One region of the Vibrio sp. SCSIO 43133 genome, then DNA from elsewhere that is predicted to be linked to it. Evidence: predicted binding sites of a transcription regulator. Region 1 holds the regulator's gene; each other region holds the start of a gene.

What was found. Region 1 encodes CRP, which controls carbon source genes, mostly activating them, when cyclic AMP is high. Its sites were predicted from a motif close to TGTGANNNNNNTCACA; they were not measured.
Region 2: pyrG (CTP synthase) is a predicted target of CRP. The motif match lies at 1,083-1,098, and genes of this name have one in related genera.
Region 3: malT (HTH-type transcriptional regulator MalT) is a predicted target of CRP. The motif match lies at 1,096-1,111, and genes of this name have one in related genera.

Annotation. Positions count from the first base shown of each region.
Region 1 covers NZ_CP068024.1:3,289,375-3,292,561, reverse strand. Annotated here, with positions in the region: gene astD (succinylglutamate-semialdehyde dehydrogenase) at 1-277, shown strand, start outside; gene JKJ11_RS15415 (DUF1338 domain-containing protein) at 290-1,081, shown strand; gene crp (cAMP-activated global transcriptional regulator CRP) at 1,150-1,782, opposite strand; gene JKJ11_RS15405 (phosphoribulokinase) at 2,026-2,895, opposite strand; gene JKJ11_RS15400 (YheU family protein) at 3,021-3,187, opposite strand, start outside.
Region 2 covers NZ_CP068024.1:441,603-444,789, forward strand. Annotated here, with positions in the region: gene relA (GTP diphosphokinase) at 1-119, shown strand, start outside; gene mazG (nucleoside triphosphate pyrophosphohydrolase) at 215-1,021, shown strand; gene pyrG (CTP synthase) at 1,184-2,824, shown strand; gene eno (phosphopyruvate hydratase) at 2,900-3,187, shown strand, end outside.
Region 3 covers NZ_CP068025.1:1,310,018-1,313,204, forward strand. Annotated here, with positions in the region: gene JKJ11_RS22740 (glycogen/starch/alpha-glucan phosphorylase) at 1-735, opposite strand, end outside; gene malT (HTH-type transcriptional regulator MalT) at 1,281-3,187, shown strand, end outside.

The DNA.
Region 1 (3,187 bases):
CGCAAACGATACTCGCTTTGGTTTGTCGGCAGGTTTGATTTCGCAAAGCGATGAAGAGTGGCAGTACTTCGTTGACCATATTCGTGCAGGCATTGTAAACCGTAACCGTCAGCTTACTGGAGCGAGTGGTGATGCGCCATTCGGAGGACCTGGTGCATCAGGTAACCTAAGACCAAGTGCTTTCTATGCGGCCGATTACTGTGCATACCCTATGGCGTCCATGGAAGGAGACAATACCGTGCTTCCTGCAACGCTAAGCCCTGGTATTGAACTCTAAGGAACTTCTGTTATGACTGTAGACGCTCTATTTAACCATTTATGGCAAGACTATATTCGCCGTCTTTGCCCTTCTGCTGATAAAGTCCATGCTCTGCTCAAAGAGGATGAAGCGCTGATTAACGACCACATTGCGCTACGTACTTTTAATGTCGGCCCTCTGGGCATCGATTCGTTGGCAAAGCACTTTATCGCTCTTGGCTACAAAGTCTCTGGTGATTATGTGTTTGAGGCCAAGAAGCTCTCTGCGATTCATTTAGAGCATAGTAATGCTGTATTACCAAAAGTGTTTATTAGTGAGCTTAGAGTCGAACTGTGTTCGCAGCAGCTGCAAGATATTGTCGCTAAGCTGGTGGCTCAAGTTGAAGCGGCGAAGTTGGATAGCGCAGACTTCCTTTATGGTGGGCGTCTATGGGACTTGAGTTACGCTGATTTTCAGACGCTAGCCGAAGAGAGCGAGTATGCATCGTGGTTGGCTGCCCACGGTTATGGTGCTAACCACTTTACGGTGAGCGTAAATCAGCTGGATCGTTTTCAGGAAGTCGTAGAAGTAAACCAACATCTTCGTGAGGCCGGTTTTGCTATCAATGAATCTGGCGGTGAAGTTAAAGGTTCTCCTGAGGTGTTACTTGAGCAGTCTTCAACGATGGCGGATAAAGTGCCGGTGATGTTCACCGATGGTGAACAGGCTATCCCTGGCGGCTTCTATGAGTTTGCTAAGCGATATCAAATGGCGGACGGCAGTTACTATCAAGGTTTCGTTGCGGCATCTGCGGATAAGATTTTTGAGAGTACGCACCAATAAATAATAAAAAAGCCACCTCGCGGTGGCTTTTTAGCTATTAGCTTTTGTAAAAGTAACGTCGCTAGAAATTAACGAGTACCGTAAACAACAATAGTCTTACCGTGAGCAGAGATTAGGTTCTGCTCTTCTAGCATCTTAAGAATGCGTCCCACTGTCTCACGTGAACAGCCAACAATTTGGCCGATCTCTTGACGAGTGATCTTGATTTGCATGCCATCTGGGTGAGTCATTGCGTCTGGTTGCTTCGCTAGGTTTAGTAGCGTTTGAGCAATGCGGCCTGTTACGTCTAGGAACGCTAAGTCACCTACTTTTTGGCTAGTCACTTGTAGACGGCTTGCCATTTGAGCAGATAAGCGCATTAGAATATCAGGGTTAACTTGAATCAGCTGACGGAATTTCTTGAATGAGATTTCCGCAACTTCACAAGGAGATTTTGCACGTACCCATGCCGTACGTTCTTGGTCTTCTTCGAACAAGCCAAGTTCACCAATGAAGTCACCTTGGTTAAGGTAAGACAAGATCATCTCTTTGCCTTCTTCATCTTTGATCAGTACCGCTACAGAACCTTTTACGATGTAGTAAAGAGTTTCCGCTTTCTCGCCCGCATGGATTAGCGTGCTCTTAGAAGGATACTTGTGAATGTGGCAGTGTGAAAGGAACCACTCTAACGTTGGGTCGGTTTGAGGTTTACCTAGAACCATATATCTTACTTCCTCTGCAGGGTATGCTTGCTGCTTTCCATATTTGTTAGCAAGCCCGTTGGTTAAGACTTACTAGCATAAAAGCACTTTGAAGATGGCGCAAGCGATCTTCTGTTTCCTAGAAATAGTATCCTTTTTTGCGCCATTTTTCTTGATTTTAATCGTGTCATCAGACCATTTTTCTATACAAAACTGTGCACATGATCACGGTATAAAAAATCATCTACGGTTAAAGCGTGAAAGCTAACCTATTTTTCCAGTTTCTATGAGCTGTTGAAGTATTGGTCTGACGATTAATTCCATCGCAAAACTCATCTTACCGCCCGGTACCACTATGGTGTCATGTCGCGACATGAACGAGCCATCTATCATTGCCAATAGATAAGGGAAATCGACATTTTTGATACCACGTAGACGAATCACCACGAAGCTTTCATCTAAGCTTGGAATGCCTTTGGCGTTGAGTGGGTTGGAGGTATCCACCGTAGGGACGCGTTGAAAGTTAATATGAGTGCGTGAGAATTGCGGGGTAATATAACTAAGGTAATCATCCATTGAACGGACAATAGAGTCGGTAACCGCTTCTCTGGAATGCCCTCTATCGCGAGTATCACGAACAAATTTCTGAATCCACTCCAAGTTGACTATCGGCACCATGCCGATAAGTAAGTCGACATGTTGAGCTGCGTTTACCTCTCCGTCGACAACACCACCGTGTAAGCCTTCATAAAACAGTACATCGGAATTTTCAGGCAGATCTTGCCAAGGCGTGAATGTGCCAGGCATTTGATTGTATGGTACAGCTTCATCAAACGTATGCAGGTAACGACGGAACTGACCTGTGCCATTTTGTCCGTAGTTGCGGAAGAATTCTTCTAACGCAGGGAAGTCATTTGCTTGCGGGCCAAAGTAACTGATGTGTTTTCCTTGCTCTTTGGCTTTGCGGATCTCGATATCCATTTCTGGACGAGTAAAGCGGTGAAAGCTGTCACCTTCAATAAAAGCGGGCTTCACGCTCATCATGTTGAACATTTTGCGAAACGCTTCTGACGTTGTTGTTGTACCTGCTCCAGAAGAGCCGGTCACCGCAATAATGGGGTGTTTTGCAGACATAACACTTCCTGTGTAATGATAGTTATAATTTTGTTTTGCTAACCCTATGAACCATTTAGACGTTGTTTGCTCATTTAGGTTCAATAGCGTTTTACTATAGCACTAGATTGTCATGCTCACGTCATTTACATCGAACGACGTAGCTGAATATCGACGGTTTCATGTAATTCGGAGAAGACAATTACAGCTTCTCCGCTCTCTAGTTGAGCTTTGACGTGCGATACCTTATCGTCCAACGACCACTCAGTGTCGCCGTAGTCAGTACCTTCACGCAATACGAATTCTTTGATCA
Region 2 (3,187 bases), 750 kb from region 1:
AGCGTCAGTTATCGATTATGGATTTTGATCTAGAGCTGACGAATATCGAGGTGCTGTCACGCGTGACTAAGCGTATTGAACAAATTAAAGACGTCATGAGTGTGAAGCGCTTGGGTTAAGCAAGACTCAAGTGAGCGTTATACTGACGTAATCACATCATGTTGAACAATAATAAAAGGTTGGTTTTCCAACCTTTTTGTTTAGGAATCTAACTATGTCTCAACCCATTGAACAACTTCTCACTATTATGGCTCAGCTTCGAGATGAGCAGCATGGCTGTCCATGGGATCGCAAACAGACCTTCGAAACCATCGTACCGCACACCATCGAAGAAACGTTTGAAGTGGTCGACGCTATTCATAACCAAGACTGGCAAAATCTAAAAGAAGAGCTGGGCGATCTGTTGTTTCAAGTGATTTTTTATAGCCAGATGGCAAAAGAGCAAGGGTTATTTGACTTCAACGAGGTTGTTGAGGGATTGAATGACAAGCTCACTAGACGTCATCCGCACGTTTTTTCTGATGTGGAATTTGCAGATGAAGCCGCTATCAATGCCAATTGGGAAGCTGAGAAAAAGAAGGAAAAGGCTGAGGTAGGCAAAAACGAAGAAAGTATTCTAGACTCAATACCACAATCGTTACCTGCACTTTCAAAGGCCAATAAAATCCAGAAACGTTGCGCTAAATATGGCTTTGATTGGGATGCGTTAGGACCTGTAGTTGACAAGGTTCAGGAAGAAGTTGAAGAGGTGGTTCAGGAAGCGATTCAGGTTGATGTTGATGAAGAGAAGCTGGAAGAAGAGGTCGGAGATCTATTGTTTGCCGTAGTGAATCTTTCTCGACATTTGAAAAAAGATCCTGAGGTTGCGCTGAGAAAAGCGAACAATAAATTTTCTCGTCGCTTTAAAGGTGTTGAGGCAAGGGCTGGCGAAGATGGTAAATCCCTTACAGACTTTAGCCTTCAAGAGCTTGACCAGTTTTGGAATGACGTAAAAAAACAAGAAAAGTCCTCGGATTTGTGAACCGCTTCTCATTGGTGTAAGTTTCTACAATTGATTTGAAGCAAAAAATAAAAATTTTGAATGTGATAAGTTTCACGTTGTGGCGGTAAAGGGCTTCTGGTATATTTGCATCCCGTCCAGAAGAAATCCATTTTCCCTCATTCAACCAACTTCAGGTTAAACATGACGACAAATTATATTTTTGTTACTGGCGGGGTAGTATCCTCTCTAGGTAAAGGTATTGCAGCAGCATCTCTTGCAGCAATTTTAGAAGCACGTGGTCTTAAAGTGACCATGATGAAGCTTGACCCTTACATCAACGTTGACCCGGGCACAATGAGCCCAACTCAGCACGGTGAAGTGTTCGTCACGGAAGATGGCGCTGAAACTGACCTTGACCTTGGTCACTACGAGCGTTTCATCCGTACCAAGATGACAAAACGCAACAACTTCACTGCTGGTCGTGTTTACGCTGATGTTCTTCGCAAAGAGCGTCGTGGTGACTACCTAGGTGCAACTATTCAGGTAATCCCTCACATTACTAATGCTATTAAAGATCGCGTGATCGCTGGCTCTGAAGGCCACGATGTCGCTATCGTTGAAGTTGGTGGTACAGTTGGTGATATCGAATCACTACCGTTTATGGAAGCCATTCGTCAGTTAGCCGTTGAGCTTGGTCGTGAGCGTGCAATGTTTATGCACCTAACTTTGGTTCCTTACCTAGCAGCAGCTGGTGAAGTGAAAACCAAGCCGACTCAGCACTCTGTAAAAGAGCTACTGTCTATCGGTATCCAACCAGACATTCTTGTTTGCCGTAGTGATCGTATGATCCCTGCAAACGAGCGTAAGAAGATTGCGCTTTTCTGTAACGTTCAAGAAAAAGCGGTAATCTCAATGAAGGACGTAGATTCTATCTACAAGATCCCTCAACTAATTAAAGCGCAAGGTCTAGACGACCTAGTATGTTCACGCTTTGGTATCTCTGCTCCAGAAGCTGATCTTTCTGAGTGGGAACAGGTAATTTACGAAGAAGCTAACCCAACGGCTGAAGTAGTTATCGGTATGGTAGGTAAATACATCGAACTACCAGATGCTTATAAGTCTGTAAACGAAGCGCTAAAACATGCAGGCCTTAAAAACCGCCTGAGTGTGAAGATTAAGTACGTTGATTCACAAGACGTGGAAACAAAAGGCGAAGAAGCGCTAGCTGGTCTAGACGCAATCCTTGTACCTGGTGGCTTCGGTGACCGTGGTGTTGAAGGTAAGATCCTTGCTGCAAAATACGCTCGTGAAAACAAAGTACCTTATCTAGGCATCTGTCTAGGTATGCAAGTGGCACTTATCGAATACGCGCGTAACGTTGCGGGTATGGAAGGTGCACATTCAACAGAATTTAACAAAGAGACTAAATACCCTGTGGTAGGCTTGATCACAGAGTGGGTAGATGGTGAAGGTAAAGTTGAAGAACGTACCGAAACGTCTGATCTTGGCGGTACAATGCGCCTTGGTTCTCAGCTATGTCACCTAGAAAAAGGGACAAAAGCGTACGAACTATATGGCAACGCTAAGATCCATGAACGTCACCGTCACCGTTACGAAGTGAACAACGTACTTCGTCCACAGATTGAAAAAGCAGGTCTTAAAGTTTCTGGTCTGTCAGCAGACAAGAAACTAGTTGAAGTGATTGAGAACCCAGCTCACCCATGGTTTGTAGCTGCGCAGTTCCACCCAGAGTTCACTTCAACGCCTCGCGATGGTCACCCGTTATTTACAGGCTTTGTGAAAGCGGCGGGCGAATTCCAGCGCGGTACTGAAGAAAAGTAAAAGGATACGGGCGGTTGCGAAGGTTGTGCGGCTGCCCTTAATTTTGACATTTATATTCAATGAGAGGAAACATTAATGTCTAAGATCGTTAAAGTTCTAGGTCGTGAAATCATCGACTCACGTGGTAACCCAACTGTAGAAGCTGAAGTACACCTAGAAGGCGGTTTCGTAGGTATGGCGGCAGCTCCATCTGGCGCATCTACTGGTTCTCGTGAAGCTCTTGAGCTACGTGACGGTGACAAAGCACGTTTCCTAGGTAAAGGTGTTCTTAAAGCTGTTGAAGCTGTTAACGGTGCAATCGCTGAAGCTCTAGTTGGTAAAGACGCTAAAGCTCAAGCTGAGATCGACCAAGTGATGATCGAC
Region 3 (3,187 bases), on a different replicon from region 1:
TGAGAATGGTGCAATAGCTTGGCATTCCCAAAGACGTAATGGGTACACTGTTTCTGACTCGTAACCTACGATAGGTAGATCCCAAGGCATCGCTTTTACTGTCATGCCAGGAACCCATTTACGAACTTCTTTACCGTTCTCGTTGACAACTTCAACGTGACCGTAAAAGCCAATTTCTTGCGCAAGTTCTGGACGCGCCACTTCCCATGGATAACCTTCTACACCGCGCCATGCGTCTGGTGCTTCTTGTTGACGGCCATCTTTGAATGACTGCTTAAATAGGCCGTATTCATAGTGCAGACCGTAGCCTACCGTTGGGTATTCTTGAGCGGCGCATGAATCCATGAAACACGCCGCTAGACGCCCAAGACCACCGTTACCAAGTGATGGGTCGCGCTCTTCTTCAAGAAGATCGGTAAGATTATGACCTAGCTCAGCCATTGCTTCAGTGATCTGCTCATACAAGCCCATGCTGATCAGGTTGTTACCCGTCAAACGACCAATCAAGAACTCAAGAGATAGGTAGTTAACACTTTTTGCTTTTTTGATGCGCTCGTCCGCTTCAGTGGCAAGAAGGTCAAACGTAGTTAATTCCGCTAACGCTCGACCCATTGCTAGATACCATTGGCGCTCAGAAGCAGCCTCAACAGTCGTTGCGTAAGTAGCAGACAGGTGCTTTTTAACACTTTCTTGGAAAGAAGCTTTATCAAATTGTTTTTGCTGAGTAGGTTTCATTAAGAAATCTCACTTTAAGTTTTTATCCATCTGTCCCATATCGTGCATGGTGACGTTTCCATAAACATCCTCCTAGTTCCGACTCCATGGAGGATGAGTGAGGAGGGCGTAGAGGGCGTACTCCCCTCCACTTAGTGATCGATCTCCCATTCCGGTTAACCATTCTGTTTTTTCTGGTGATAACGATCACGCCAAGCTCACATTTCACTCTAAGCGTTAATTAAGAAACATTTGCTATCCCTTATCGGACTAAATACAAATTCTGCTGTTCAGATCACAATTAGCCTCGAAAAAAGCCGCAAATCACCAGGTTTTTTTGTATACATGACAGGCCATTCACACTCCACACCAAGCAATAAAGGTGACATTAATCACATTTATAAGGCGTAGTAGCTGTGAAAAAAGCTTAAAAATCAAAATATAGCCCTCGATCAATAAATGTAGAGCTCACTCTCTCATACCATCGAACGTGCAATAAAAAGCTTTGGTGACTCGCTCCCTACTCCCCGACGGAGTAGAACATAATAAATTGGTAGGAAATATCTATGTGGATTCCTTCAAAACTAACTCGACCTGGACGCTTACATAACGCGATTGTGCGTCCACGAGTATTGGACCTGCTAGCACAGGCTCCATTTTATAAGCTTGTACTTTTTCGCTCGCCCGCCGGTTACGGCAAAACAACGATGGCAGCTCAATGGCTATCAGATAAACCAAACGTTGGCTGGTACAGCATCGATGAAAGTGACAACGACCCGTTCCGCTTCGTCAACTACCTATTGCAGGCCATCAACAAAGCCACGAATAACACATGTCCAAATGCACAAACCTTGGCAGAGCGTCGTCAATTCTCTTCACTCCACTCCCTGTTTAGTGAAGTGTTTGCTGAACTGACGAGCTATCATAACGAGTGCTATATCGTCCTTGATGACTACCATTTAATCACTGACGAAGAGATTCACGAAGCGATGCGCTTTTTCCTTAAGCACATGCCAGATAATGTTACTCTCGTGGTTACCAGTCGAGGTAACCCTCCTTTAGGCACAGCGAACCTCCGTGTGCGTGACTTAATGATCGAGATTGGCAACGAGCTACTCGCTTTTGATACCGAAGAGACCACGCGTTTCTTTAGCCAACGACTCGCAAGCGATATCGACAATGAGACCGCCGACTCATTGCGTACTTACGTTGAAGGCTGGCCATCTGCATTGCAGTTATTTGCACTACAAGCACAGCACCAAAAACGTACTCTTGCCCAATCGGTCGAGACTATTTCTCAATTCAACCATGCACACCTTTGGGACTATTTGGTTGAGGAAGTGTTTGACCTGTTAGATAAAGATACCCGCAAGTTCTTGATGCAGTGTTCAGTACTCGATCACTTCAATGACAGTCTGGTTATCGCCCTAACCAAGCGCGACGATGCGCTAAGCATGATTGAATCTCTTAACCGATTCGGCCTATTTATCTACCCACTTGAGGGAGAAAATAACTGGTTTAGATTCCACAATCTGTTTGCCGAGTTCTTATCCCATGAGCGCAAAGCGCGTATTCCTCAGCAGGAGCACGAGCTTCATTTGGCAGCAGCCGAAGCTTGGCTAGAGCAAAAAGTGCCTCACCAAGCACTGCGTCATGCTCAACTGGCCAATAACAGTGAGTTGGTTGCGAAAATTTTAAGCGAGTTTGGCTGGAAAATGTTCAACCAAGGTGAGCTTGCAACTCTGGAAGGAGCCATTGCGGTCCTGACCCAAGACCAATTATATAGCCAGCCAAAGCTGTGTATGTTGCAGGCGTGGTTGGCGCAAAGTCAGCACCGCTACAACGATGTTGGCGAGCTGATTGCTAAAGCCGACAAAGAAATGGAAACGCGCAACGTTGAACGCTCGAAGAAGCAAGAAGGTGAATTCCACGCGCTGCTAGCTCAAGTTGCCATTAACCAAAACTCACCAGAAAAAGCGCTTGAACTTGCCGAGCAAGCATTGAGTGAACTCGACCATTCTGTTTATCGCAGCCGTATCGTGGCAACTTCGGTGGTGGGTGAAGTGAATCACGTCATCGGTCAGCTTAGCCGTGCTTTGTCGATGATGCAGCAGACTGAAAAGCTCGCGCGTCAGTACCATGTCTATCACCAAGCACTGTGGGCCCAGCTTCAGCAGAGTGAAATTCTGATTGCACAAGGCTACGTACAAGCCGCGTTCGAAATTCAGGATAGCGCACTGAAACTCATCGAAGAACAGCAGCTACATCAAGTCCCATTGCATGAGTTCTTACTGCGTGTTCGTGCGCAAGTATTATGGTGCTGGAACCGATTGGATGAAGCTGAGGAGTGTGCTTATAAAGGGCTTGATGTACTTGGCAACCATTCACCGAGCAAGCACCTTCATAGCTACTCAATGATTGCACGCATCGCAATTGGTCGCGGGGAGCTCGATAAAGCCGCTAAGTTCATTGA